2 regions of the Methylorubrum sp. SL192 genome follow, and region 2 is predicted to be linked to the other one. Evidence: predicted binding sites of a transcription regulator. Region 2 holds the regulator's gene; the other holds the start of a gene.

Region 1 (14,659 bases), 3.2 Mb from region 2:
GCTGGCCGTGGAGGATACGAGCCGCCTGCTCGGCATCGCCCTGGAGGGCGCGGAGGCCGGCACCTTCGACTGGAACCTGCGCACCGGCATCACGGTGCTGTCGCCGGAGAGCGTGCGCCTCTACGGTTTGCCCGAGACCGGTGAACCGCGCGCCCTGTCGCCGACGGAATGGACCGCGACCATCCACCCCGACGACGTCGTCGAGGCGTGGAACCGGATCCACCACGCCGTCGATTCCCGGTCCCGCTTCATCGCGGAATACCGGGTGGGCCAGCGCTGGCTCTACACCTCCGGCCGCACGCTCTACGAGAGCGACGGCCGCCCCTACCGGATGCTCGGGCTGCATCTCGACATCACCGAGCGCAAGGCGGCCGAGGCGGCCCTGCGCGCCGCCACCGCCGAAGCCCGCGCCGCCACGGTCGAGGCCGAGCGGGCGAGTGCGGCCAAGAGCGAGTTCCTCGCGGCCATGAGCCACGAGATCCGCACGCCGCTGAACGGGATCCTCGGCTATGCCGACCTGCTCCTCGACCGCAGGGACCACGATCCGGAGGATCAGCGCCGCCTGGAGCTGATCCGCGTCTCGGGCGAGTCCCTGCTCACCGTCGTCAACGACGTTCTCGACGTCTCCAAGATCGAGGCCGGCCAACTCGAACTCGACCCGCTTCCCTTCGCCCTGGGCAAGCTGATCGAGGACACGGTCGCGATCATGCGCGGCACCGCCCTGAAGAGCGCGCTGACCGTCGAGGCGCGGATCGATCCGGATCTGCCCGCGAGCGTGGTCGGCGACGCGAACCGCCTGCGGCAGGTGCTGTTCAACCTGCTCAACAACGCGGTCAAGTTCACGCCGGCCGGCTCCGTCGTCCTCACCGCCCGCTACGAGGGCTCCGTCCCGGGCGCCGACGGCGGCACTGCGGAGGCTTTGCGCTTCGAGATCAGCGACACCGGCATCGGCATCGCGCCCTCGCAGCGGCACCGGCTGTTCAAGCCCTTCAGCCAGGTCGACGGCTCGATCAGCCGGCGCTTCGGCGGGTCGGGCCTGGGGCTCGCGATCTGCCATCGCCTCGTCACCATGATGGGGGGCGCGATCGGCGTCGAGAGCCGGGAGGGGGCCGGCTCGACCTTCTGGTTCACCCTGGCCCTGCCGCGCGCCACCAAGCCGCCCGCCGCGCAACCGGCGATCAGCCCACATCGCCCAGAGGCGGCGCGGCCGGCCCGGCTCCTGCTCGTGGAGGACGTGCCGATCAACCAGACGCTGGCCCGCGCCGTGCTGGAGGTGCAGGGCTACCGCGTCGATGTGGCGGGTGACGGGAACGCGGCGATCGCGGCCGTCGAGGCCACCTATGGCCCGGAGGAGGCCGGCACCGACCCTTACGCCGTCGTGCTGATGGACGTGCAGATGCCGGGCATGGACGGCCTCACCGCGACCCGCCGCATCCGCGCCATGACGGGGCCCGCCGCCCGCCTGCCGATCGTGGCGATGACCGCCAACGTCCTCGACGGGCAGGTGCAGGAGTTCATCGCGGCGGGCATGGACGACCATGTCGGCAAGCCGTTCAAGCGCGCCCAGCTCTGCGCGGTGATCGAGCACTGGCGGGTCGTCGGCGCCGAGCGGGCGCGGGAGGCGGCATCCCCGGCGCCTCCGCCCGGAGACATCCTCGGGCGTCGCCCCGAAACCGGGCCGCACGATTTCGTGGATCGCGGGCACGGCGACAGCGAGCCGTTGCTCGACCGCGCCGCCTTTGCCGCCGTGCAGGCCACGATGGGCCGCGAGCGCGTGCTGTCGCTGCTGTCCCTGCTCGAACTCGACCTCGAGCTGCGCTTCCTCCCGGAGGGGGCCGAGCCGAGCCGGACCGATTTCGACCGTGAGCAACTCGCCTACGACGCCCATGCCATGGTCGCCGCGGCGGGCGCCCTCGGCTTCCTCGCCCTGTCCGGGCTGTGCCGGGAGATCGAGGACGCCTGCCGGGACGGCGGCGCGCTTCCCGCCCTGATCCGCCGCCTCGCGACGCTGCGGACGGATACGCTCGGAACGATCAGGGCCCTCAGGGCGGCGTGAGATGCCTCCGAGGCCTTTCCGCGTCTTGAGATCGCAGCCTTCCCGCGCCACCTGACAGCCCGTCCCGCTTCCCCGCCGAAGCCTGCCGCCAGAGCCTGCCTTGCCGCCCCTCTTCGACTACGCCGCGCAAGCGGGCTCCGCGATCAAGGCCTTCGCCGAAGCCTCCAGCGATCTCCTGATCCAGCCGACGCTGAGGCTCGGCGTCACCGGTCTCGCCCGCTCCGGCAAGACGGTGTTCACCACCGCGCTGATCCACCATCTCGTGGAGGGCCACGCCCTGCCGGCCTTCGAGCCGGCGCAGGCGGGCCGGCTGCGCCGGGCACGGCTCGTGCCGCAACCCGACGACGACGTGCCGCGCTTCCCCTTCGAGGAGAACTTTTCCGCGCTCACCGAAGCCCGGCGCTGGCCGGGTTCGACTGACCGGATCAGCCAGCTCCGCCTGGAGATCGAGTACGAGCGCGCGGGCGGCTGGCGCTCGGGCCCGGGCACGCTGATGCTCGACGTGGTGGACTATCCCGGCGAATGGCTGCTCGACCTCGCTTTGGTCGATCAGAGCTACGTGGCGTGGTCGCGCGCGACCATCGCCGGCACCCGCCGGACGGGGCGGGCCGAGATCGCCGCGCCCTGGCTCGCGCTGATGCAGGAGCTCGACCCCGCGGCCCCCCTCGACGAGGTGCTGGCCGAGCGCGCCGCCAACGCCTTCAAGGCCTATCTCGGGGCGCTGCGCGCGGGGGCGGAATCGGTCGCCACCACGCCGCCGGGGCGCTTCCTAATGCCGGGCGATCTGGCCGGCTCGCCGATGCTGACCTTCGCGCCCCTCGACCGTCTGGCGGAAACCCAGGTGCCCGGCAGCCTCGGCGCCCTGATGGAGCGGCGCTTCGAGGCCTACAAGAGCAAGGTGGTGGAGCCGTTCTTCCGCGAGCATTTCCAGCGCGTCGATCGGCAGATCGTGCTGGTCGATGTGCTCTCGGCGGTCGATTCCGGTCCGGCAGCCCTCGCTGAACTGGAGGAGGCGCTGGACGCGGTGCTGCTCGCCTTCCGGATCGGGCGCAACAGCCTGCTCTCGCGCTTCTTCGCGCCGCGGGCCGAGCGGATCATGTTCGCCGCGACCAAGGCCGACCATCTCCACCAATCGAGCCACGACCGGCTCGACGCGCTGCTGCGCCTCCTCGTTTCGCGGGCGATGCGCCGCACCGAGGCTGCGGGCGCGCGGGTCGGCACCGTGGCGCTCGCCTCCGTCCGCGCCACCCGCGAGACCACAGTCCATGACGGCGGCGAAGTGCTCCGCGCGGTCTCCGGCACGCCGGAGGCGGGCGAGCATGTCGGCGACGAGATCTTCGACGGGCTGTCGGAGGCCGCGGTGTTTCCCGGCGAGTTGCCCGCCGACCCGCAGGCGGTGCTCGACGGCGCGGTTCCGGCGGGCTCGTTCCGCTTCCCTCGCTTCCGCCCGCCGCCGGTGAAGCCCGACGCGCTCGGCCGAGCGGGCCACCTGCCGCAAATCCGGCTCGACCGGGCCATGCAGTTCCTGATCGGGGACAAGCTGACGTGACCAACCCGCAGCGCCCGCGCGCCTTCCGCATCCCCACCGCAGACCCGCCTCCGCCGGAGGCCGCGACCGCCGAAGCCCCGCCGCGGCCCGAAGTGCGCCTCGTCGACGAGCCCTACGAGATCTTGGACGCCGCCGACGGCGTTGCCGTGCCGGTGGCGCCCAAGCGGCGGGCGCCGTGGCTGTCGATCCTGTTCAGCGCACTCGGCGGCCTCGTCACCATCGCCGTCGGGCTCTCGCTGGAACGGCTGATCGCCGACCTGTTCGCCACCGCGCCCTGGCTCGGCGGGGTCGCGCTCGCCCTTCTCGCCGTCGCCGTGATCGCGCTCACGGCGATCGTCGCCCGCGAGGCGCTCGGGGTCTGGCGCGAGCGCAAGATCGAGGCGTTGCGCGAGCGCGCATTGGCCGCCCTTACGACCCGCGACCACACCGCGGCGCAGGGCGTGGTGCAGGAGCTGCGCGGCTTCTACGCCGACCGGCCGGCGCTGGCAGGCGCCATCCGCCGGCTCGATGCGGTGGGCGACGCGATCCTCGACGTGGATGACCGGCTGGCTTTGGCCGAGGGCGAGTTGCTCTCGCCCCTCGACCGGCAGGCCAAGGCGGCCATCGCCCAGGCTGCGAGCCAGGTCTCGGCGGTCACGGCGCTCAGCCCACGGGCCATCGTCGATGTCGCCTTCGTGGTGTTCTCCGCCGCCCGGCTGCTGCGCCGGATCGCGGCGATCTACGGTGGGCGGCCGGGCCTGCTCGGATTCCTTCGGCTCGCCCGCGCCGCCTTCGCCCATCTCACCGTCACCGGCGGCATGGCGGTGGGAGAGGGCATGCTGCACCAGGTGCTCGGCCTCGGGCTCGCCGCCCGCGTCTCGGCCAAGCTCGGTGAGGGCGTGCTCAACGGCCTGATGACCGCGCGTTTCGGCCTCGCGGCGGTGGCCGTCTGCCGGCCTCTACCCTTCGTCCGCGTCAGCCCACCTACGGTCAACGACGTCGCCGGCCAGCTTTTCCGGACTAGCGAACCAAAGGAATAACGCGATTCCCAAGGGATGATCCCCGAAGGGATCATCCCTTGGGCGGGGACCGGGGCAGCGCCCCGAAAGCAAGAAGCTCCCAGGCTGGGCGGCCTGGGAGCTTCTTTTCGTTACGGCTGAGTGAGTGCGGCGATCAGCAGTCGTCGCCGCCCTTCTTCTCGCCGAGCTTCTGGTCATGGCCGGCGGCGTTCATCGCGCCAACCGTGCCCGGGGCGGCCGGCTGGTCGCCGCCGGCGGTGTTCTTGGCCGAGCTGGTCTGGTCCGAGCCCGGCTTGTTGCCGACGCCCTGACCGGCGCCGACATTGTTCATCGCGCCGACGGTGCCGGGCGAAGCCGGCTGCTGGCCACCCGCGAGGTTCTTCGAACCCGCATCGGCGCCGCTGCCGGTGCTGCTGTTGGCAGCAGCGGAATCTCCGGGGGCCTTGGCGTTGGTGCTGCCCGTGTTGCACGGAGCGGCGAGCGCAGAGCCGGCGATGAAGGCGAAAGCGGTGGCGGTAGCGATGGTCTTCGTGAGCGTCACGATGGCGTCCCTCCGAAATTATCCGACCGACACTGCCGGCCGGTCTGCCCGGAGAAAGCAATTGAGGAAATTTAAGTTCCCGATTCGCCCCGGATCGAAGAAACTTTTTAGAACTGCATTCCCATCCGTTTGCCCATGCATCGGCCCCTGCATTTGACGCAAAATCGGGCAACCCCCTGGTCGGCAATACCCTATTCGGCTCCCCGGCGGATCGGCCCGACTAAAGCGGCGCGAGAAAGCCGGCCAGCCGCATCAGGCCCTCCGGCCAGGGCCCGTGCCCGCTCGCGACGTTGATGTGGCCGGCCTCGCCCGCATCCACCAGCGCTGAGCCCCAGGCATAGGCGTAGTCCTCCGCCCGCTCGTAGGTGCAGTGCGGGTCGGTGCGGCTCGCCACCAGCAGCGACGGGAAGGGCAGCGGATCGCGCGGTACCGGCGCGAAGGCGCGCACGCTCTCGGGCAGGTCGGCCCCCGCCTCGATGTCGGGGAAGGCCACCAGCAGGGCCCCGCGCACGACGCCTTCGGGGAAGCGCGGCGCGGCCTCCACCGCCGCGACCACGCCGAGGCTGTGGGCGATGAGGATCACGGGCCGGGTCGCCGCCGCCACCGCCTCCGCGACGCGGGCACGCCACGCCTCCGGGTCGGGCCGGTGCCAGTCATCCTGCGCGACGATGCGCGCGGTCTTGAGCCGGGCCGCCCAGCGCGCCTGCCAGTGCTCCTCCTCGGAGCCGGCATAGCCCGGCAGGATCAGGATGTCGCAATCGGCAGTCTTCATCGTCAGTGTTCTCGGACGGGCGGCGTCCTCACGCAACGGGCGGCGGGCCACACGGGCTCCGCCGGGAGCGTCACGCGAGCCAGTCGGGCAGGCGGTCGAGGCGGATCAGGTCGTCGTAGCTCGGGCGCGGGCGCACCACGGCCGAGCGGTCGCCGGTCACGAGCACTTCGGGCACGAGGCGGCGGCTGTTGTAGGTGCAGGCCTGGACCGCACCGTAGGCGCCCGCGCTCATCACCGCGATGAGGTCGCCCGGCGCCACCATCGGCATCTCGCGCCCAAGCGCGAGATAGTCGCCGCTCTCGCAGACCGGGCCGACCACGTCCGCCGTCAGCCGGGGCGTGTCGGGCGCGGGCTCGCGCACCGGGCGCAGAGCGTGGAAGGCCTCGTAGAGCGTCGGGCGGATCAGATCGTTCATCGCTCCGTCGACGATGACGAAGGTCTTCTCGTCCGTCGGCTTCACGTAGATCACGCGGGTGACGAGGATGCCGGCATTGCCGGCGATCATCCGCCCGATCTCGAAGACGGGGCGCAGGCCGAGCGGCTTGAAATGCGGGCGCAGGATCGCGGCCAGAGCCGCCGGATCGGGCGGGGGCGCGTTGTCGTCGCGATAGGGGATGCCGAGGCCGCCGCCGAAATCGACGTGGTGCAGCCGGTGCCCGTCGGCGAGCAGATCGCGGGCCAGCTCGCAGAGCAGGCGCGCGGCATTATCGAACGGGGTCAGGTCGGTGATCTGGCTGCCGATATGCGCGTCGACGCCGACGATCTCCAGGCCGGGCAGCCGGGCGGCCCCGGCATAGACCGTGCGGGCGCGGGAGATCGGGATGCCGAACTTGTTGTCGGACTTGCCGGTCGAGATCTTGGCATGCGTCAGCGCATCGACATCCGGGTTCACGCGGATCGAGACCGGCGCCTTGCGCCCGCGCGCGACGGCGACCTCGGATAGGGCGGCGAGTTCCGGCTCGCTCTCAACGTTGAAGCAGAGGATGTTCGCGTCGAGCGCCGCAGCCATTTCCTCGCGGGTCTTACCGACGCCGGAGAACACGATGCGCTCGCCCGGCACGCCCGCAGCGAGCGCCCGGCGCAATTCGCCCTCGGAGACGATGTCCATGCCCGCACCCTGGTGCGCGAGGGTGGCGAGCACCGCCTGGTTCGAGTTCGCCTTCATGGCAAAGCACACCAGCGCATCGTCGCCCGCGAAGGCCTCGGCGAAGACGCGGTAGTGCCGTTCCAGAGTCGCGGTGCTGTAGCAGTAGAACGGTGTGCCGACCTCCTCGGCCAGCGCGGTCAGATCGACGTCCTCGGCATGGAGGCGCCCGTCCCGGTAGTGGAAATGGTGCATGTCAGGAGAATCCGCCGCCGCGCCCGCCGGATGAGGGATCGGCGCATCCGAATGCCCCCACGCGCGGTGCGCTGTCTACGTGTCTCTCGCAAAACTCCCGCTTCACCGGCATGCCCGGAGGTGAGGACCGATAGCGGAGGTTTTGTGAGGCCTTCCCCTCGAACCGGAGACCGGCCTCGGTACGGGCGCGCTCCGGCGGCCCGCTACAGAAGCGGATCGAGGATGAACGGCTCTTTCGGGATCCGGTAGCCGCGCTTGGATCCGCGGGAGGTCGTGACCGGAACGCCGTCGCCGCCCGCGGGGATCGCCGCGGCGCTCAGTTCGTCGCCCGCCTGCACGGCTTCCGGATCGGGGGCCGCGCCGCGATCACCCACGGAGACCGTGCTGCCCGGCAGGCTCCGCGCCGAGGCGGGAACGCCGGGCCGCGTCCCCGGAGCGGTCTCGGAGAGGGCCGCACCCGGCGGCTCCAGGCTGCCGCGCCGGCCACAGGCCGTGCAGGCCAGGGTGAGGCCGAGCGCGATCAGGATCGAGAGGCGGGCGGAAGGGGCGGGCATCGGTGTTTCCGGCGGTCTTTCCCGGCTGGGCGGTGCGAGCTTAGCCGTTGGAGCCTCGCCCCGAAAGGTGGGCCGCGGCGTCTCGGGCGGGACGAGGCGCGCGCGACATGGATGCGCGGCGCGCCCGCTTCCGCCGGGCCCCCGCGCGGTCGTCAGCTCTTCTTGTTGCCGCGCTGCGAATCCTTCGGCGGCGCGTAGGCGTCGATCGCCCGGCGGCAGTTTTCGGAGAGCTTGGCCCAGTTGGTCTTGAAGCACTGATCGGTGGCCGGATCGTCCGGGTCGAGGTTGCCGCAATAGCTGAGGTAATCGCCGGTGCAGTACTTCTTGAGCGTCTCGTTGCCGCGCTTCGACTGCTGCGCCTGTGCCGGAGCAGCCAACACGGCGACCGCACCCGTGAGGGCGAGAACCAAGGGCGTCAGCTTCAAAGCCATGATGTTCGCTCGATCGCGGTTCGTGGGAAGAGATTCGTGAGAGGAGATCCGGGCGCGATGATGCCCCCGCTTGTTCGAAACAAGGCGGGTCCGGGGCAAACGCAAGATGGTTCGGTGCTTACGGGCTCGTACGGGACGGGGCAAGAGATGCTGGCAGAGTAGGCCCTCGGCCGACGCCGCTCGGTGCGTTTCAGCTCTCAGCGAGCGCGGGAGACGCGGCCGGAAAGGCTCCGGCCTGGGGCAAGCGATCCTGGGGCAGACGGTCGTGCCGCGCCAAGGCGTCGGCGACCTCGCTGATGCGGCGGCGCAGCTCGGCGGTGTCGTCGCTCCCGCGTGCGGCCAGCGCCGCCTGAGCTGCCTTCAATTCCGCGCGCAGCGCCTCGATCTCGGCCGCCGTGGAGACAGGCCCGACGGTCTCGCCCTCGGCGCCCGATGGTGCGGTCGCGGCCTGCATCCGGCGCGTCGCCTTGAGATCGTCGAGGATCGCGCGGTGGGCCTCTTCCAGGGCATGCAGGGTGGCGAGCCCCGTCTCACCCTCGGCCCGCGCCGAGGCAAGGTCGCGGTCGAGCCCGGCGATGCGTTCGAGGGCGCGTGCCACCTCGGCCTCGCTGCGGATCCGGGCGGCGACCGCAGCCTCGGTCTCCATGGTGCGGGTCCCGATGGCGGCCATGTCGGCGTGGCGCCGGGCGGCGATCGCCTCGGCCTTCCGCTCCAGCCGCCGCTGCACGACGGCGAACTCCGCGCGCAGATGGTCGCGCTCGGCCACGACCTCGGACACGCTCACCGGCAGGGTCGCCTCGATCCGCCGTCGGGCGAGACGGCTCGCGCGGGCGCTCACGGTCGGCAGGATCGTCAGGGCGCACAGGCTCGCCAGGAGGAAGCCGAGCCCGAAGATCATCACGGTCTCGATCACGAAGGGGCCCTCACGCCGCCTCGGCCGGGCAGGTCCGGCCGCTGCGTCTTTTGCCCGTCTTGCCCGCGCGGAGGCAAGCGCCGTGTCTTCCCTCCGGCCTTAAGCGTCGGCGATCGCACCCGCGGGCGCTTGTCGCAGAGGGCCCCCAGCCCGCCCTCTCCGGGCGATTGCGCGGCGTCAGGCGGTGGCCGGAATCGTTCGTGAAACGGTCAGAACGGGTTCCAGGTCGGGCGGCCGGTGAATTTCAGGTAGCCGATATTGATGCCGAGCCGGGCGCCGACGCCGGAGCGGATCGGCACCACGATGATGCCGCCGTCGGTCACCGCCGTCATGCCGAAGCCGCCGATGAAGTAGGCCGAGCCGTCGACACCGCCGAAGCGGCGGTAGAGGTCGCGCACGGCGGGCAGGTTGTAGACGAGCATCATGGTGCGCGCGCCGTCGCCGCCGACATCGAAGCCGAGCGTCGGCCCCTGCCAGTAGATCCGGCGCTGCCCGGCATTGCGGGTATAGAGCGTGCCCTCGCCGAAGCGCAGGCCGCCGACGATGGCGCCGGACGCCTCCTGTCCGAGGATGTAGCCGTTGGGCTCGCCCCAGCGCCGGGTCGCCTCCTCGACGGTCAGCGCGAGGCCGCGGGACACGCTGCCGAAGAAGCGGTGCCCGTTCTCGACCACCTCGGCGGCGCGGAACGAGTCCGGGCGCACGCCGTCGTCCTGATAGGCCAGAGCGGGGGCGGCCCCGGCCAGGAGGCCGCCGGACAGCCCGGCCGAGAGGCCGAGCAGGGCGGCGCGGCGGGTCGTGCCCCCCGTTCGGATGGGATCGTGCGGCATGTCGGTCTCCCTACCGGCTCCCTTGCCCGCCCCTATGCCCGCCCGGGCTGGCCCGGCGCGCAGGCGCTTCCCTCGGTGGAAGCGGCATCGGATCGAGGCACGCAGGGAGCGCGCAGTCTCGAGATCGATCAAGTCAAGTTTGGGTTAACGGGCGGTTAAGCGGGCGGGTCATGCGGATGATAGGAGAAGCCCGATCCGGTCCCACGGCTCGCGCCAAAGGGGACAGGGGATCGTCGCGAGGGCTTCCGAGAATCCGACTCGGCTAACCGTCGGCTTCCGAGTTTCCCTGGACGGCCGTGGCTGCGGGGGAGAGGGGGACTCGACGGCACCGGCGAGGATCCCACCGGCAACCCGTCACGCATCCGGGATGCCCCGCGCGGCCTCGAACCGTCCCGTGAAGCTGAGCCTGTGGTGCGGGCTGCGGCCTTGCGCTGTGAGGCCGGCGAGGTGGGCGGCGGTGCCGTAGCCGGCATTGCGCTCCCAGGCATAGGCCGGGTGGCGCGGGGCGAGCCGACGCATGATCTCATCGCGAAACGTCTTGGCGACAATGGAGGCGGCGGCGATCTGCGGCACGAGGCGGTCGCCGCCGATCACCGCGCGGCAGCCCTGCGTCAGGCCGGGAATCGGATCGCGCCCGTCCACCAGCACGGTCGCGTCGAGCCCGAGGCCCAGGACCGCCCGGCGCATGGCGTCGAGGGTCGCGCCGCGCACGTTCACCCGGTCCACCAGCGCCCGCGAGCCCGCCGCGAGCGAAACCCGCGCATGCGCCCGGATCAGCGGGGTCAGCGCCTCGCGCGCGGCACGGTCGAGGCGCTTGCTGTCGTCGAGCCGGGCCAGGATCTCCGGCGGGAAGGCGACGGGGTCGAACCACACGGCCGCCACCATCACCGGACCGCACAGGGCACCGCGCCCGACCTCGTCGCAGCCGATCACCGCCGGATAGGTGGCGGCAAGCGCAGGATCGAACGGGCGCGGGGCTTTGACGGATTTTGCTCGAGGGGCCATGGCGCGGACCCTGGCATCCCCGCGCTCCCCCGTCATCCCGGGGCGGGTCAAAACCCCGCGGACAAGGGGGCGACCCGACCATGAGTCCGGCGATATCCGATCGATCCCGCCGGATTACCGGCCTCGCTCAGCCGGGGCGCGGCAGCGGGGCGCTGCTCGGATGGCGGGCGGAGCGCTGAACCGATCCGAGCGCGTGGGCGGTTGCGATGTTGTCGTAGAACTGGCGCGCGCTCTCGGCCCAGGTGTAGCGCATCGCCTCCGCCCGGCAGCGCTCCCGCGGGATCGTGAGCGCGGCGAGTGCCGCCGCGCGCAGATCCGCATCGAGGGCGCCCGCGCCGGTGCCGCCGATCACATCGAGGGGGCCGGTCACGGGATAGGCCGCCACTGGCAGGCCCGAGGCGAGCGCTTCGAGCAGCACGATGCCGAAGGTGTCGGTCAGGCTCGGGAACACGAAGGCGTCGGCACGCGCATAGACCCGCGCCAGCGCCTCGCCGGTCAGCGCGCCGAGGAAGTGCGCGTCCGGCGCCAGCGCCTGGAGCCGCGCCCGGTCCGGCCCGTCGCCGACCACGACCTTGGAGCCCGGCAGATCGAGGCTGAGAAAGGCGGCAAGGTTCTTCTCGACCGCGAGCCGGCCGACCGAGAGGAAGATCGGCCGCGGCAGATCGGGAAACGGATTCGCCCCGTCGTCGCTGTCACGGGGGCGGAAGAGGTCGGTGTCGACGCCGCGCGTCCAACGCATCAGGTGGGTGAAGCCGCGCCCCGCCAGCTCCCGTTCCAGGGAGGGCGTGCTGACCATGGTGCCGCTCGCTGCGGCGTGGAAGCGGCGCAGCCACGCATAGCTCCAGGCCTCCGGCACCGGCGCGCGGGCGGCGAGATATTCGGGAAAGCGGGTGTGGTAGCTCGTGGTGAAGGCCTGCCCCCGCGACAGGCAGGCGGCGCGCACTGCGTGGCCGATCGGCCCTTCCGTGGCGATGTGCACATGGGTCGGCGCGAGTCGCTCCCAGCGCGACAGCACCCGGCCGCGGGTGACCAGCGAGAGCCGGATCTCGCGGTAGCCCGGCATCGGCAGGGAGGGGAAGTCGGCCGGCGTCAGCATCAGCGGCTCGACGCCGAGGCCGGCGGCAGCCTCGGCCATGCGCTCGACGGAGCGCACCACACCGTTGACCTGCGGGTGCCACGCATCGGTGGCGAGCAGCAGCCTCATGCGGGCCTCGTCTGTCCGTGAGGGGCGGGGCTCTAGGCGACGGCGCGGCGGATCTCGGGCTCGAAGGTCTCGGCCCCGCGGCGCTCGCGCAGCAGGGTCGGGTAGTGCAGCACCTCCATGCGGCCGTCGTAATGCTCGACGATGCCGGTGCAGGATTCCACCCAATCGCCGGTGTTGAGGTAGATCAGCCCCTCGACCTCGCGGTGGGCCGCATGGTGGATGTGGCCGCAGATCACCCCGTCCGCGCCCTGGCGCCGGGCTTCCGTGGCGAGGAAGGTCTCGAACTGCCCGATGAAGTTGACCGCGTTCTTCACCTTGAGCTTTGCCCAGGCCGAGAGCGACCAGTAGGCGAGGCCGAGGCGGCGGCGTATCCGGTTGACCACGGTGTTGACCGCGAGCGCCGTGGTGTAGGCCCAGTCGCCCAGATGCGCGAGCCACTTGGAGTGGCGCACCACCATGTCGAACTGGTCGCCGTGGATGACGAGGTAGCGCTTGCCGTCGGCCGCGACGTGGATCCGGCTGTCGGCGATCTCGATGCCGCCGAAGGTCATGCCGATATAGTCGCGCAGGAACTCGTCGTGGTTGCCGGGCACGTAGACGACATGCGCCCCTTTCCGCACCTTGCGCAGCAGCTTCTGCACCACGTCGTTATGCGCCTGCGGCCAGTACCAGCCCGAGCGGAGCTGCCAGCCGTCGACGATGTCGCCCACGAGGTAGATCGTGTCGGCATCGACGTCGCGCAGGAAGTCGAGCAACAGGGCCGCTTGGCAACCCTTGGTGCCGAGATGCAGATCGGACAGGAAGAGCGTCCGAACGCGGATGGTCGATTCCGGATCCTGTGACACTGGCGCCCTCGGCTCTTCACAACCGCACCGCGACGGGGAAGAGCCAAATCGCATTCCGATCTCAGTTTGATGACGGCGGGGTGCATCGTTCTGCCCCGCTTCGGCGCTGCGGGCGGTCTCCCCGGTTTCCGGCACCGCGCCCGCCCATGGCTCGCCGCAGACCCTGCCCGCGGCCGGTGCATACGAAAATCTTTTTGTTTTTCAGTTCAGTTTTTTCCGTTTTCCATTCCCCGGCGGGGGAGGCATAACGGCAGCCAAGGTCATCCGCCGCGCGTGCCCCGGCATGCGCAGCAGCACCCGGCAGAGGTGTGGGAATGGCCGCGATGGATGGGAGCGCTGGACACGCAGCAGGAGCGCGCTTGAATGCGGCGCCGGGCTGACGCATCGAGGGTTCGGTCCTTTGGAGGCGACCGGCGCGGCTGCACGCGCCGCGACGCGGGCGGCATGATGGCCGCTTCGCCGCTCCGGGACGGTCAACGATCCGACATCGCAGAGGTACGGTCCCGGTCGGCGGAAGGCCTGTTGCGCGCGGCTTTGCGCTGGGACCGGCGGTGGGACTGAACGACGTTTCGCGGCGGGCTTGCGCTCGCCATCAGGATCGGGCGGGATCGCGGCCGCGAAGGGCCGCTCTGCCCAGAACGACTTAATTGGAGGAAATTCTCATGGCGGCAACGAGACGTCCGGGACGCAACCACCTGTTCGTTCCCGGCCCGACCAACATCCCGGACCGGGTGATGCGCGCCATGATGGTGCAGTCCGAGGATCACCGCTCGGTCGATTTCCCGTCGCTGACGAAGCCGCTGTTCGAGGACACCAAGAAGGTGTTCGGCTCGACCGAAGGCACGATCTTCCTGTTCCCGGCCTCCGGCACGGGCATCTGGGAATCGGCGCTGTCCAACACGCTCGCCCGCGGCGACAAGGTGCTGGCCGCCCGCTTCGGCCAGTTCAGCCATCTCTGGATCGACATGGCCCAGCGCCTCGGCCTGGACGTCGTCGTCCAGGAGGAGGAGTGGGGCACCGGCGCCAAGCCCGAGAAGATCGAGGAGGCCCTGCGCGCCGACAAGAACCATGAGATCAAGGCCGTCATGGTGGTCCATAACGAGACCGCGACCGGCGTGACCTCCAACATCGGCGCCGTGCGCAAGGCGATCGACGCCGCCGGCCACCCGGCCCTGCTGTTCGTCGACGGCGTGTCCTCCATCGGCTCGCTGCCCTTCAAGGCCGACGAGTGGAAGGTCGACTGCGCCATCGCCGGCTCCCAGAAGGGCCTGATGCTGCCCGCCGGCCTCGGCGTGATCTGCGTCAGCCAGAAGGCGCTCAAGGCCGCCGAGGGCCAGTCCGGCCGCAACGACCGGCTCGCCCGCGTCTACTTCGACTGGGAAGACCAGAAGAAGCAGAACCCGACCGGCTACTTCCCCTACACCCCGCCGCTGCCGCTGCTCTACGGCCTGCGCGAGGCGCTCGCCTGCCTGTTCGAGGAAGGCCTGGAGAACGTCTACCACCGCCACGCCGTGCTCGGTGAGGCGACCCGTCAGGCCGTCGCAGCCTGGGGCCTGAAGACCTGCGCCAAGTCGCCGGAGTGGAACTCCGACACCGTCACCGCCATCCTGGCGCCCGAGGGTGTG
Region 2 (14,659 bases):
CTGCAGCCCACCATCCCGCACCTGATCCGCTCGTCGCTGAGCGGCCGCCTGAGCTGCCTGCCGGAGATGGATAGCGGCAAGCCGGAGAAGAAGCGCTTCTCCGAGTACTCCATCGGCTACCTGCGCGTCGACATTGCCGAAGTCAGGACAGAGGAAGGCAAGCTCTAGCTCTTCGTCGCCATCGATCGAAACTCGAAGCAGGCCTTTGCAGAGCGAGAGGCAAAAGCCAATCGCTACACTGCATCGGACTTCTTACATGCGCTGGTGCGTTCGCCCCGTATAAGATCTACGCGGCGAGCCTAGGCGACGAAGTTCGATATGCTTGCGCCGGACTGCAAGCCGCAGGTGGACGAGCCGCCGGTCGCGCATTGCTGCCCTCAACTGCCAGTCGTGCCAGCGCCTTCAAGACGAAGTGTGTGGCTTGGAGACTGGTGATCCCGCGCAGAGGGGCCGCCGGCGTCAGCTCCGCCAGACAGCCCCCTCTGACAAGACTCAGCGAACGGACGCTGCCGTGGCGTCGGCCACGATCTTGCGGCTAGCGGGCGCAGCAACCGTGATGTGAGGCGTGGTCGTAAGCTCGGACGCCGGACGGACCGACGCCGTGGCGCGCGCCTGTTCGCGGAACAGCGGCGGGGTTAGATGAATGCTCTCATCAGCCATGGCGGAGTTTGCCACAGCGACAGACGCGAGAGCGACGAGGGAAAGAAGCTGCATCGTACGCATGGATCATCTCCGGTGTGGTCAGCCTTTCACGGCGACCGATGGAGGATTGAACCATGGAATTTGTGCAGTGCGATAATCGCTGTGTGCATCGCACCATAATGCGCTGTCAGGTGTTTCTTCTCGATATTATGCAGAACCTCTAGGCATGTTGCGTTGTCTCTGGTCCGTGAGCCATGCGCTCAGCGGATATCAAGAAAATCTTGAAATGCTCAAAAGGATTTATTCTGACGCTTTATATTTCGCTTAGGCGTCTCAGCGACTGTTTGAGTGCATAGGCCTGCGTAAAGAGCATTGCCGCTACGCAATGAAACCAACCCTCGCTCAGCCGGGTATCGCAACTCAAAAGCTGGATACTGGTGCGTTGCTGTCGATGCTTGGCGTGGACAGACCGAGGACCTGCCGATCATGCACGCCTGAGTTGATCGGCCCGTCTGGCCTACCATGCTGGGAAAGCTGCCCTGATGATGAAGACCGGGAGCCAAACGGGGATCGCCGGAATGCCAGTCGGGGCGCTGAGCGTGTCCTAATAGCCGGTCACGTTGCCGAACCGGATCTTTTGCAGATCGGTGCCGACCGCCTTATGCGCTTCTTGATCATCACCCCGCATCAATCCACGCGCAACGACCTATACTCAGGATGGACGCCGTAGTTCAGCGGCATGATCCAGCCTAAGCCCACGGCCTCAGCGCCGAAGCGCTCGATGAAGTCGATGCAGGCCTTGTAGATGTTCGCGCAGGCCGTGGTGCCGAGATACCGGCAAAGCGGTGAAGTCGGTTGGAGTGCGCCGAAGACTCTGCGCCCTTGATCCGCTTCGGAGGGGAGCGGACCGGGCGCGGGTTCAGGACGGGGCATCGGTGCTGTCCACCGACATAGAAACCGTCAGTTACCTCAGCCTCGCCGGTCGGAGGCAAAAAGAGCTGCACAAGCCCTGGACGCGCAGAGGACGGTACGTGCCGGCGCCGAACGTTTCAGGGGCTCCATTCACCAACAGAGAGTGGCGTCACTCCTCCCGTCGAATGCGAAGCCGATCGACCGTAAGCTCGCCGATCTCTAAGCGGCCGATCCGGGCCCGCCCGATCGACAGCCGCCCGATCGCGAAAGCTCCTACGGCAAGCGCACCAACGGCCAACGCTCCAACGGCGAGTGCCCCAACGGCGCCCCGCCTGACCGCGGCCTCTCGGACCGCTACGGACGTCAGCGGATCGGCAGGTAGGTTGCGGGTCATCGTGGCAGACCTTTCGCTCGACGGAGGGCTTGGCGGAGTGCGAGGCGTTGGAGTTCAACCTTGCCGCCAGCCTATCCCGGCGATCGCGCGCAATCGAGACAGGATGTCACCGCAGGGTGAATCTCGCCTCAGCGAATCATCCTCTCCGTGTTGCCGTCTCTCAAAAAAGTCAGCCACTCCACCTGACTGTTCATCGCTTTGTCGCAGGTTCAAGGCCGGCTCGGTGAGCCAAACTCTTCCAAGCTCTCGGAGAGCCTGCGGTTTCCGCACTTTACGGTGCGCTGGAATGACCGCGAGCGCGACGGCTGCGCAGGGCTGATCGTGTGTGATCCGTTCGACCAGCTTTGCTGAGTTGCCCCCTGCATCGCGCTTGCGCTCGCTTGAAGGGGGGTATGCGCACCGGCCCTGCGCCGCCTCTACTATAAGAGCGAGAGCCGCCCGGTCTTCCGAGGCGGCTCCCTTTCACGATGTGCTCGGCCGTTGATCGCGACGCGAGTCGTCGTCGGCGACCGCTCTCACGTGACCGCCGCGTCAGCGCTTCTCGTCAACGACGGGGGCAAGAATGCGCGGGGTCTGCTGGTGTTGGACCACCCGCCATTCCTCATGCGACAGCCGGCGGTAGGTCGAGGTGCAATGGGCCTCGTAGGTCTCTTCGCCCCGTGAGGCTTTCACGGAGTAGGCGATGACGATCAGGCCTTCCTGGGGACGCGCGATCCGGCCATCGTCGAATTCGACGCCGGACCAACGGGGTGTGTTCGCGACCGCTTCGATCGCTTGAGCGCCGCCGAAGACGTAGGGCGGCTGCGGCAAGGCCATCAGGCACTCGTCGTCGACGAGTTCGCGGTAATGATCCGGGTCACCGGTCCAAAGGCTCTTTTCGAACGACCAAACACGATCATCGTCCACGGGGTCCTCCTCAGGCTGTCGAAGTGCCGGGACAAGACCTGCGCGCGGTGATCGTTCCTGGAGTGCACCCGCCCTGATGGTCGCGTGCGTCGCCCTGCCGGCGTCGGACCGGTCGAAACTCTCATCCTCACCAAGAAGCCGGCGAGCTTCACGTCGGCCTGTTCCGCCAGCGCCCTCAGGCGCTGGCGACCTCGAACTCCATGCCGCGTCCCGGTCCCTGGTCGGCATAATCCACGAGCGTCAGCCCGCGCTCGATCAGCGTCTCTTCGAGGATGTCGCGGTGCTTACGCACCATCTGCCCGATCGCCAGCGGCGTCAGGCGCGGGCTCGAGCGACGCAGCGCATCCACGCCGACATGGGCCGGCATGCCCTCGTTCTCGGCGATCCGTGCGAGCGCCAAACCCAGGTCGCGCGCTTTCGTCTCCGCGGCCGATTTCGGCTTGAAAGCCATGTGATGCCTCTTCTCTCGATACTTTCGTCAGGCGGCCTGCAGCGTCTCGGCGAAGTCTTCCGGCACCTCGCCGAACCGGCCGAGAATCGTCGCGCTTTCCAACTCCCCCGTTTCGTCGTCAGCCACGATCTGGATCGCGGCGGTGCCCGGCAGCCGTGTGGCCATCGCCTCGGCCCGCTTCAGTGCACCGTTCACCGTCGGTGATACCTGCTGGTCGCCGGGGCACAGACGTTTGCGCTTCAGAATGAAGGTCTGCACGAGGTAGGTCGTCCGCATCGTCACCGTCGGTTCTCCCGCACCAGGGCCGAGCCGGCCGCCATTCACGCGTCGGGCAGGCCGACGCGGTCACGGAAGCCCGAGCCGGAAATCGGCCGCCCGCTTGTTCTATTTTCGTTCTAGCACGAAAGATGGCGCTGCGTGAGCTTGTTTTGCAGCGCCGACACGCTTGGCGGGCGGCTGTTTGCAGCGTTCGCGATCAGCCACCACCGATGCCGGAGATCACTTTGCCGGTGCCGTTGCAGTCCGGACAAGTCTTGGCTTCGATCTGGCCGCTTCCGCTACAGCGGGGACACAGGTTCTCACCCGTTCCGGGTGTACCGGGCGGTGCTTCATCGCCGGGTTTCGCGGGCTCCGATTGCGTCATAATTACGCTCCCTCGTCTGAGGTCAGGGAGAACCCGCGCCGTTTTAGCCATGTTCCCGGCGCCGACGTTTACGACGAGTGGCCCGCATCGACGTCACGCAGGATGGCGGGTACCTCGTCGATGATCTCGCGTGCCAGGAAGCCGACTGGTCCGACGCGCTCAGCGAGCCGCCGCCCGGCTTGCCCGTGCAGATAGACCCCCCATGCCGCCGCTGTCGTCGCCTCCGTGCCGCGTGCGAGCAGCCCCGCGACGATGCCCGCCAAGACATCACCGGAGCCGGAGGTCGCCAGCCCGACACCGCCGCCGCTGTAGAGCCACGGCTCACCGGAGGGGGGCACGATCCAGCTCTGCGCGCCCTTCATGATCACGACGCATCCGAGCTTTTCGGCAGCCCTTTGAGCTGCCGCCAGAGGATTGGCTTCGACCTCGCTTCTGTCGATGTCCAGGAGCCGAGCCATCTCGCCGGCATGCGGCGTGATCACCGCGCGGCTACCGCAGGACCGGACCGCGCCGGCCTGCGCGCCGAGCCCGGCTATGACGCCGGCATCGAGCACGAGTGCCGAGGAGGCTCCAGCCGGAAGAAGCGAGTGGACCAGTGCGTCGGCCGTAGCTCCGGCGCTCAGCCCCGGGCCGATCAGGATCGCGTTGCAGCGCTCCGCCAAGGCCGGCAGGCGTGCCGCGGCCGAGGCCGGGTCGATCCCACCCTCCTCCGTCTCGACGAAGCCGATGACCCGCGCCTCGGGCACCGCGAGAGCCATCGCCGACGCGGCGCTCTCCACGGTCGCGATTCGGAGGCGACCGGCTCCGGCCCGGAGCGTGGCGACGCCTGCCAGAAAGGCGGCGCCCGGAACTTCGGCGGATCCACCGACCACGAGGACCGTGCCGCGCTCCTCCTTGCTGCCCTCCTCGGGGATCGGCAGGGGCAACTCCCGAAGGCGATCGAGTGTGAGGTGGTTTACCTTCATCGAGCGGCTGCGTGTGCGTCCGGATCGGTCCAACGTCGCGGCGCCATCCTTCGCAGGTCCGAGGATGGTGCCGGACGGTAAAGCGTCGGACGGCGCGTCCGTATCCCTTCAGCGTACGAGCAACTCGATTCGATTTAGCCGCTTCGAACGTGTCACTAGCTCCAATTGGCGATTGGATACAAAATCGCGGCCTCGGGTTCCCCGATGGACAGATCATCGGGAACCGCCATGAAAAACCTTCTCATTCTCGCAAGCGCGGCCGGCCTCATGGCTGCGAGTCTCGTCCCTCTGACTGCGACATCGGCCGATGCCCGCTCCCGTCACAAGAGCCGTGGGATCGTCACGAGCGACGGCAGCGTGACCGGCGGACGCGGCCGGGGCCAAACGATCTCCCGCGGCGCCACGGGAGCCAGCACCATCAGCCGCAATTCCGCGGCGGGCGGCAATGCCAATCAGCCCGAGCGTGCGGTCCCGCAGGGGAGCGGTGGTGGCGGAAGCGGTGGCGCCGGCGCGCAGTGACGCCCACTCGGCGTCGGTGAACGGCGCGGGCGGCGATCACGACGACAATCGATGCGAAGAAAGTGTGTGATCGATGGCACTCCGTTCCGAGACCCCGCCCCCTCCGGCCGACCATGTGCCGGACGCACCCGCTCCGTCGGAGCGTCCGACCAGCGCGCAGCTGAAGGCCGAAATCGATTCCGGCCGCACCGGCGATAAGATCCCCGCTCACGATCCCGGCTTGTCGCCCCTCGGGACCGATGACGAAGCGGCCGGGACGCCCGCGGATGCGTCCCGCGTCGCGCTGGCACGCCAAGAGGAGACCCGGCCGCGCCGCCAGAGGGCCAGCCGAATGCAGACCGGGCACGGCGCCAACCGCTGGGTCATGCCGGCCTATTACGGGGCCATCGTGGTGGCGGCCCTGGCGGTCGGGCTCGTCGTGTGGCTGTTGCGCTGACCTAACGGATCGCTGCGATCGGGCGATCCCAGCCATTGCCCCGGCGGCGTGATCCGGTCGGCCCGCTTCGGACGCCCTGCCGACGTGTGTCGATGCACGATTGTTCCAACTTTACGCGATGGTGCAACGGCATCTTATCGGGCGCCTGCCACGCTTCGGTGCTCACGCGGGGACATCGATGTCCAATCATGCAGGATTTCCGGTCGACGCCCCTCCGACGCCCGGTGAACCTGGGTTGATCGCGGTCGATGAGCACACCTCGATTGGGTGCTGGGTCCACGACATCTCCGCGCAGGACGTCGAGATCGTCGTTCCCGACGCCTCCCTCGTCCCGGACGTGTTCCTGCTGACATCGTCGGCCCAGGAGTCCATCAAGGTGTGCCGCACCCTGTGGCGAACCGACGAGATGATCGGCGCACGGCATCTTTAGGGTGTCGTCCAGACAATGGTCGCCGGCCTTCGACACAGCGGTACAGCGGTACGATAATGGCGGCTTCGAGCATTGCTTCGGAAAGCGCATCGATGCGTGTGCAACGAACCGCGCAGGCCGTTGCCGGGTTGATCGAGCCGGAGGTTCCTCATGGCCGAGACCAAACAGACGGACAAAGTCGAAGCCCCGGATCGACCGCGCCTGACGCCTCAGGGCCATAGCAGCGGCACAGCTTCCGGGGAGGACAGCACCGACCCCCAAGGCGGCGCGAAGCAGGGTCAAAGCGACAAGGCGGAAGGCGAGCGGCGCGAGCCGTAAGCGCTGAAGCGCTGGTCGCCTGAAACGCGATGATGCGCGTGTTGCCTTGAGGTCAACGCGTGACGGGCCGGCTTCTCAGGAGAAGACCGACCCGCCTGTCGCCTGCGTACCGCATTGGGGGGCTGGCAGCCCAACGACAGTGATTCAAACGGACCCAGTGCAGCGGATCATCCCGAACCGTAACGACCGGGAAAACTTCGGTAAGGCCGCCAAATCATTGTCACAGCGGTCTTTTTTCCGCGAAATCGCTGCGGCACGGGAGAATTTTATCCCATCATGTGCGCTAGCGCACGAAATTTGCTCTCCATGACGGGGGTTGCGGAAGAAGGCGTTTCCCCGAAACGGCACGGAGGCGCTCGGATATTCCGGCTTTATATCGATGCGTTCGACCGGAGCGTGGACAACTTTTGTCCCGCCACGGTTCACGTCCGGCACCTCGAATTATTGCCGACGAAGTTCCGGCCGCGTCGTCAACGGTAAGTTCTTATTAACCATCTCGATGCAATCCTCGTGACCATCGCTCCCCCTTGCCGGTTGCGACACAGTTCCTTCAGATTCGGCCTGGTCGATTCATGGTACATCTCGCGACGGACTGCCCCAGCGGATTGATCGTCGAAGCCGCCATGCCCGCTCTAAATGGCGAGAGTCGCGATCGGATCGGACAGGGCCTGCGTGACGCCTATGTCGAGCGCTGCGACGCGCAGCCGATCACCGACGCGCAAGTCGAATTGCTGCTGCAACTCCGGCAGAAAGAGCGCGATCGCCGCCGCAGCGCCTGAGGATCGGGTCTCCCCGTCTCAAGAGGCCATGGCTTGACGATTACTGCCAGCGCCGGGCCTTCGGCTGCTGGCGCCGGACCTCGGCGGCCCGGATCATGGTCAGTACCCGATCGAGATCCTTGAGCAAAGACGACTCGGTCGCGCGTGCCGAGGCGATCTCCTGGTCATCGCTGCCGAAGCGCTGACGCTGCTGCTGCAGCGTCAGCTCGTCCTCAAGCGCCGCCCGCTCCGCGTGGAGCGCGAGGTAGGCCGCGTCCTGAGGATCGGCCGGATCGAGGAGGGGCTCTTCCTCGCGGGGTAAATGTGGCTCCGTCACGATGACGGTCTCCTCGGACGTTTCAAGCGCAGACCCGGTCCCACTCAGGATCTCAAGAGCGAGATCTCGTGAAGATCACTGCCGTGGAACGACTGAGCGTGCCTCACGAAACTTCCGGGCGCTGACCATCGTTGCATCGGCCGCGATGCTGCGGCGGACATATTGTCAGAGAAACTGACCCGCGCACCTGTTCCGGTAACGCTCCCGGGGGACGAGTGGTCCCGTCGCGGTCCCATCCTCCGTGAAATTTCGTCTTCCCCCAGGGCTTTCCGGGAGCTTTCCAGGGGCTGTCATGTCACCGTCATGTCGCCGTCATAGAGGCGGCGCGTCGGTGCACTAGATGGCAGCAGCGTCGCAGCGAGACCGGTTTCAAATCAGGACCGGCCCCGACAATGCGCCCGACACCCTACGGAGATGCTCGTGAAACCCTTCACTTACGCTCTGGCCGTCGGCCTCGCGGCCGCCCAGCTCGCGACCTCAGCCCTGGCCGCCGACATCACCGGCGCCGGTGCCACCTTCCCCTTCCCCGTCTATTCGAAATGGGCCGAAGCCTACCGCAAGGATACCGGCACGGGCCTGAACTACCAGTCGATCGGCTCGGGCGGTGGCATCAAGCAGATCCAGGCCAAGACCGTTGATTTCGGTGCCACCGACGCGCCGCTGAAGCCCGCCCAGCTCGAGAAGGACGGCCTCGTCCAGTTCCCGACCGTCATGGGGGGCGTCGTCCCGGTGATCAACGTCCCGGGCATCGAGGCCGGCAAGGTCAAGCTGACCGGTGAACTCCTGGCCGACATCTATGCCGGCAAGATCCTGAAGTGGTCCGATCCGAAGATCGTCAAGCTCAACGACGGCGTGAAGCTGCCCGACGCGAACATCACCCCGGTCTACCGCTCGGACGCCTCCGGCACGACCAACATCTTCACCACCTACCTCTCCTCGATCTCCGAGCCGTGGAAGAAGGAATTCGGTGCCGCCACCACGGTGAGCTGGCCGGTCGGCCAGGGCGGCAAGGGCAACGAGGGTGTGACCGCCACCGTGAAGCAGGTTCCGAACTCGATCGGCTACGTCGAGTCGGCCTATGCCAAGCAGAACAAGCTCGCCTACACGCTGATCCAGAACAAGGCCGGCAAGTATCCGCAGCCCGATGACAAGGCGTTCCAGGCCGCCGCCGCCAGCGCCGACTGGAAGTCGACTCCGGGCTTCGGCATCACGCTGACCAACCAGGCCGGCGAGGAAGCGTGGCCGATCACCGCCGCCACCTTCATCCTGGTCCACAAGGAGGCCGCGGACGCCGCCAAGGCCGGCGACGTGCTGAAGTTCTTCGACTGGGCCTACAAGAACGGCGACAAGCTCGCGACCGAACTCGACTACGTGCCGCTGCCGGACAACGTCGTCGGGCTGATCCACGAGGAGTGGAAGGGCATCAAGGGCAAGGACGGCAAACCCGTCTTCGGCATGTAAGCAACCGTCTCAGGCCCTCTCCCGCACCCGGGAGAGGGTCTTTCTCCGAGTGTCCGGCTCGCCTCACGGGCCACGGCGCGCTAAACGCCCTCCATTCGAAGAGCCCTTCCGCGGATGACCGCCTTGACCCAGTCCATCGCCCTGGCCAGCGAGAGCGGCGTGCCCCGCACCGCCCCGAGCAAGACCGCCGACCGCCTGTTCAAGGGCGGGGCCTACGGCTCGGCTCTGCTCGTGCTGCTGGTGCTCGCGGGCATCCTCGGATCGATCATCTACGGGGCGCTGCCCGCGTTCAGGGAGTTCGGCTTCGGCTTCCTCACTTCCAGCGCCTGGAACATCGGCACCGAGCAGTTCGGCGCGCTGCCCGCCGTGATCGGCACTGTCGCCGCCGCCCTGCTGGCGCTCGTCATCGGCGTGCCGGTTTCGCTCGGCATCGCGATCTACCTGACGCAGCTCTGCCCCGGCTGGGCGCGCAAGCCCGTCGCCATGACCATCGAGCTGCTCGCATCGGTGCCGAGCATCATCTACGGCATGTGGGGCCTGTTCGTGTTCGCGCCGCTGTTCGCCCGCTTCGTGCAGGTGCCGGTCTCGAACCTCGTCGAGGGGCTCCCGATCGTCGGCACGATCCTCTACGCGCGCATCCCCTCCGGCGTCGGCGTGCTCACCGCCGGCATCATCCTCGCGATCATGATCGTGCCGTTCGTCGCCTCGATCACCCGCGACATGCTCGACCAGATCCCGACCGTGCTGCGCGAGAGCGCCTACGGCATCGGCTGCACCACCTGGGAGGTCGTGCGCCACGTCCTCGTGCCGCAGGCCTCGGTCTCGATCATCGGCGCGATCATGCTCGGCCTCGGCCGCGCGCTCGGCGAGACCATGGCGGTCACCTTCGTGATCGGCAACGCCAACCGCCTCTCCGCCTCGATCTTCGATCCGGGTTCGACCATCGCCTCGCGCATCGCCAACGAGTTCAACGAGGCCGACGGGCTCCAGCTCTCCTCGCTGATGGCGCTCGGCTGCCTGCTCTTCATTATCACCTTCGTCGTGCTGATCATCGCGCGCCTGCTGGTGCGGCGCACCAAGGTCGCCTGAACCGAAACGTCCGCAACGCCGCCAGCCTCGGAAAACGACGCGCCATGGATGCCAGCACTCCCCTCGCAACGGCCGAACGCCCCCGGAGGGCGAGCCGTGTGCGCTCCGGCCGCCGGATCGCCGACCGCGTCCTGATCCTGGCGAGCACCTTCGCCACGCTGCTCGGCATCGTCGTGCTCGGCTCGATCCTGCTGATGCTGATCGTCGAGGGCGTGAAGGGCTTCACCCCCGCCCTGCTCACGGAGCCGACGCCGGGGCCGGGCTCCGTGGGCGGCGGCATCGCCAACGCCATCCTCGGCAGCCTCGTGATGACGTTCATCGGCATCGTCATCGCCACGCCGATCGGGCTGATGGCCGGCACCTTCCTCGCGGAATACGGCCGCACCTCGAAGATCGCGGACATCATCCGCTTCCTCAACGACGTGCTGCTCTCCGCCCCCTCGATCCTGATCGGCCTGTTCGTCTACACGCTGATGGTGCGGCCGATGGGGACCTATTCCGGCTGGGCCGGCGCGGTGGCGCTGGCCATCATCGCCACCCCCGTGATCGTGCGCACCACCGAGGACATGCTGCGCCTCGTCCCGAGCCAGATGCGCGAGGCCGGCGCCGCGCTCGGCGCGCCCCGCTCCCTCGTCATCCGCGCGATCACCTGGCGGGCGGCGAGTGCGGGTGTCGTCACCGGCATCATTCTGGCGCTCGCCCGCATCGCCGGCGAGACCGCGCCGCTGCTGTTCACGGCGCTCAACAACAACAGCTGGTTCAACGCGAACCTTCTCGGCGGCGTGCCCAACCTGCCGGTGATGATCTACCAGTTCGCGCTGTCGCCCTATCCGAACTGGCAGAGCCTGGCCTGGGCGGGCGCCCTTCTCATCACCGTCACCATCCTGGCCCTGTCGGTGGTGGCCCGCCTTGTGATCAAGGACCAGCGGGCGCGCTGAGGCCGCCCCCCGGACAGACCTCCTACCTGCGAGACAATCCGATGAGCGCCTCCCCCGCGATCCGCAGCCAGTTCGAAGGTCGAAGCCCGGCCGACGTCAAGGCTCCGGTGCGCATCGCCTGCAAGGATCTCAACTTCTACTATGGCAGCTTCCATGGCCTGAAGGACATCAACCTCGATTTCCGCGACAGGCAGGTGACCGCGCTGATCGGGCCTTCGGGCTGCGGAAAGTCGACGCTGCTGCGCACCTTCAACCGCATCTACAGCCTCTATCCGGAGCAGCGCGCGGAAGGTGAGATCCTGCTCGACGGGCAGAACGTTCTGGACCCGAAGATCGACCTGAACGAACTGCGCTCGCGCGTCGGCATGGTGTTCCAGAAGCCGACCCCCTTCCCGATGTCGATCTACGACAACGTCGCCTTCGGCCTGCGCCTCTACGAGAAGCTTCCGAAAGCCGAGCTCGACGTGCGCGTGGAGGAATCCCTGCGCAAGGCGGCGTTGTGGGACGAGGTGAAGGACAAGCTCAAGCAGTCCGGCACCGGCCTCTCCGGCGGCCAGCAGCAGCGCCTGTGCATCGCCCGTACCGTGGCACAGCGCCCCGAGGTCATCCTGTTCGACGAGCCGACCTCGGCCCTCGACCCGATCTCCACCGGCCGCATCGAGGAGCTGATCGAGCAGTTGCGGACCGAGTTCACGATCGTCATCGTGACCCACAACATGCAGCAGGCCGCGCGCATCTCGCAGTTCACGGCGTTCATGTATCTCGGCGAGCTGATCGAGTTCGACGCGACCACAAAGATCTTCATGAACCCGGCCAAGCGGCAGACCCAGGACTACATCACCGGCCGCTTCGGCTGAGATCGGCCGCGACTGCACGACAGTCGCAGCCCCCTTGCGCCCTCGTTGAGACGCGCCCTCTTCCGCCGGACCCGTGTCCATCGCAGCTTGAGAGCGCCCTCGTCCGACCGCCTGATCGGGAAATTCGCGACATGGCCGACCATATCGTCTCCTCCTACGACACCGACCTCGAGAACCTGCGCCGCTCCATCGCCGAGATGGGCGGCGTGGCCGAGAAGATGATGACGGATGCCACCGACGCGCTGGTGCGCCGGGATACCACCCTCGCTCAGGCGGTAATCGTCGCCGACAAGCGCCTCGACCTGCTGCAGCGGGAGATCGAGGAGCGTTCGGTTCTCCTCATCGCCCGCCGTCAGCCGCTGGCCATCGATCTGCGCGAGACGATCTCCGGCATCCGCGTCTCGGGCGACCTGGAACGGATCGGCGATCTCGCCAAGAACATCGCCAAGCGCGTCGTCGCGATCAGCGATCAGGCCCAGCCGCAGAAGATCGTGCTCGGCGTCCAGCACATGAGCGACCTCGTGCAGGAACAGCTCAAGGACGTGCTCGATGCCTATGCGAGCCGCGACGTGACCGCCGCCCGCGAGGTCTGGGAGCGGGACAGCGCCATCGACGCGCTCTACAATTCACTATTCCGGGAACTCCTGACCTACATGATGGAGGATCCGCGCAACATCTCGTTCTGTACGCACCTGCTGTTCTGCGCCAAGAACGTCGAGCGGATCGGCGATCACACCACCAACGTCGCCGAAACCATCGAATACCTCGTCACCGGCGAGACGCCGACGGCCGAGCGGCCGAAGAACGACGCTTCGAACTACGCGACGATTACGCCGAGCACCTAAGGTTTCGGGGCAGGCGCGGCGATCAAGAGACGCCCCCGGCTCCTCTCTTGAGGGCCGGGCGTGACGGATGGAAAGACGGGCGATGACGAGTGCGCACATCCTGATCGTCGAGGACGAGGAATCGCTGACGACCCTGCTGCGCTACAATCTGGAAGCGGAGGGTTTCCAAGTCGATGTCGCGGTTCGCGGCGACGAGGCCGACCTTCGCCTGCACGAGACCACGCCCGACCTCGTACTCCTCGACTGGATGGTGCCGGGCCTCTCGGGGATCGAGCTGTGCCGGCGCATCCGTGCCCGCCGTGAGACCGAACGCCTGCCGGTCATCATGCTGACCGCCCGGGGCGAAGAGACCGACCGTGTGCGCGGCCTCTCGACCGGCGCCGACGACTACGTCGTCAAGCCGTTCTCCGTGCCGGAGTTGCTCGCTCGCGTCCGAGCGCTCCTGCGCCGCGCCAAGCCCACCCACGTTTCCGACATGCTCGTCGCCGGCGATATCGAGCTCGACCGCGTCAGCCATCGCATCCGCCGGCAGGGCCGCGAGATCCATCTCGGGCCGACCGAGTTCAAGCTGCTCGAATACCTGATGCAGAGCCCTGGCCGGGTCTTCTCCCGGGAGCAGCTGCTCGACGGTGTGTGGGGCCACGACGTCTACATCGACGAGCGCACGGTCGATGTTCATGTCGGCCGCCTGCGCAAGGCGATCAACCGCCCGCGCCAGAGCGACCCGATCCGCACCGTGCGCGGCTCCGGCTACTCGTTCGACGAGATGTTCGCCGGAGCGGAGTGATACGGTCTCCGCCTGATCGAAGGGGGAACTGTCTCGCTCAGCCCGCGCGGCGCTTGAGCCAAGTCCAAATCCGCCATCCGAACGGATCGACCGGATTTGGCCCGAGGGGCGGTCCTGCGAGTCGGGCAAAGCCCGTCCCTGCTCGGTGCACGCGGGCATCCGCCCGTCGTCTCGGGCGTGCCCGGCCGTCCTCTCCCAGAGTCGTTAGCGGAAACCGGCGACGCGGCGGTCGCGCTTGCGCTCGGCGGCCGGCTGATAGGCGATCTGCGCGTGCTGGGTGCAGTACGGAAGGCCCGTGATCGCGCGGCCGCCGCAGAAGCGGAAGTCCGGCGAGGTCGGGTCGCCCATCGGCCAGCGGCACATCGATTCGCGCAGATCCATGATGGTGACCCGCTCGGAAACCGCGAGGGCCACCGGCTCCGGGGCAGGCTTCTGCGGCAGCGGGAAGTCCGGTGCGGGTCTGTGCGCGACGATCGCGGGCGGCTCCGGCAGCGTCGGCTCCTCGACGACCACGACCTCCATCTCGACCTCGGCGGCCAAGCCCTCCCGGCGACGTCCCTGCGACGCCGCACCCATCGACTTGACGCGGCCGGAGAGCCCGAGGCGATGCACCTTGCCGATGACGGCATTGCGCGAGACGCCACCGATCTGCAGGGCGATCTGGCTGGCGCTCAGGCCGTCGTCCCACAGGCGACGAAGCAGCTCGACGCGCTCATCCGTCCAGCTCGGGACCGCTTCCGTCATTGTCCCCTCCACGTCGAAACATCCTTGAACGCGAGACCGGCCGGCAGCGCGGCGCTGCTGGCGCGCATGGCGACAGCAGGCATGGCCAGGGCCCGCGATCCGGCCCTGCACATGTCGGTTAACAGACGCCAAAGATGCCGTTGGCGACGCTGTGGAGACTACAGGACAGCTCGGCCGCGGAGCAAGGGTCCGCGCGTCTCACGGTCCGGTTTCCCCCGGCAATCGGA

What was found. The regulator PhoB, encoded in region 2, activates phosphate uptake and scavenging genes when phosphate is short. The targets are predictions, from matches to a motif close to TGTCATNNANCTGTCAT.
Region 1: the regulator PhoB is predicted to act here: its motif matches at 13,093-13,109, upstream of OVA30_RS05475 (UDP-2,3-diacylglucosamine diphosphatase).

The regions. Positions count from the first base shown of each region.
Region 1 is NZ_JAPPQV010000003.1:998,887-1,013,545, forward strand. Features, by position in the region: gene OVA30_RS05415 (PAS domain-containing protein) at 1-2,056, shown strand, start outside; gene OVA30_RS05420 (YcjX family protein) at 2,157-3,605, shown strand; gene OVA30_RS05425 (YcjF family protein) at 3,602-4,624, shown strand; gene OVA30_RS05430 (hypothetical protein) at 4,758-5,144, opposite strand; gene OVA30_RS05435 (RBBP9/YdeN family alpha/beta hydrolase) at 5,365-5,916, opposite strand; gene lysA (diaminopimelate decarboxylase) at 5,987-7,255, opposite strand; gene OVA30_RS05445 (hypothetical protein) at 7,459-7,809, opposite strand; gene OVA30_RS05450 (hypothetical protein) at 7,962-8,240, opposite strand; gene OVA30_RS05455 (hypothetical protein) at 8,431-9,138, opposite strand; gene OVA30_RS05460 (DUF1134 domain-containing protein) at 9,363-9,980, opposite strand; gene OVA30_RS05465 (ribonuclease HII) at 10,335-10,985, opposite strand; gene OVA30_RS05470 (glycosyltransferase family 4 protein) at 11,113-12,189, opposite strand; gene OVA30_RS05475 (UDP-2,3-diacylglucosamine diphosphatase) at 12,222-13,034, opposite strand; gene OVA30_RS05480 (aminotransferase class V-fold PLP-dependent enzyme) at 13,697-14,659, shown strand, end outside.
Region 2 is NZ_JAPPQV010000003.1:4,183,386-4,198,044, forward strand. Features, by position in the region: partial or broken gene OVA30_RS20150 (IS481 family transposase) at 1-267, shown strand, start outside; gene OVA30_RS20155 (hypothetical protein) at 493-723, opposite strand; gene OVA30_RS20160 (hypothetical protein) at 1,330-1,575, opposite strand; gene OVA30_RS20165 (DUF4440 domain-containing protein) at 2,480-2,854, opposite strand; gene OVA30_RS20170 (hypothetical protein) at 3,030-3,305, opposite strand; gene OVA30_RS20175 (hypothetical protein) at 3,333-3,587, opposite strand; gene OVA30_RS20180 (NAD(P)H-hydrate dehydratase) at 4,017-4,913, opposite strand; gene OVA30_RS20185 (hypothetical protein) at 5,142-5,432, shown strand; gene OVA30_RS20190 (hypothetical protein) at 5,506-5,868, shown strand; gene OVA30_RS20195 (hypothetical protein) at 6,104-6,298, shown strand; gene OVA30_RS20200 (hypothetical protein) at 6,449-6,616, shown strand; gene OVA30_RS20205 (hypothetical protein) at 7,189-7,395, shown strand; gene OVA30_RS20210 (hypothetical protein) at 7,436-7,711, opposite strand; gene pstS (phosphate ABC transporter substrate-binding protein PstS) at 8,132-9,172, shown strand; gene pstC (phosphate ABC transporter permease subunit PstC) at 9,287-10,261, shown strand; gene pstA (phosphate ABC transporter permease PstA) at 10,306-11,199, shown strand; gene pstB (phosphate ABC transporter ATP-binding protein PstB) at 11,241-12,056, shown strand; gene phoU (phosphate signaling complex protein PhoU) at 12,188-12,901, shown strand; gene phoB (phosphate regulon transcriptional regulator PhoB) at 12,984-13,688, shown strand; gene OVA30_RS20245 (GcrA family cell cycle regulator) at 13,893-14,432, opposite strand.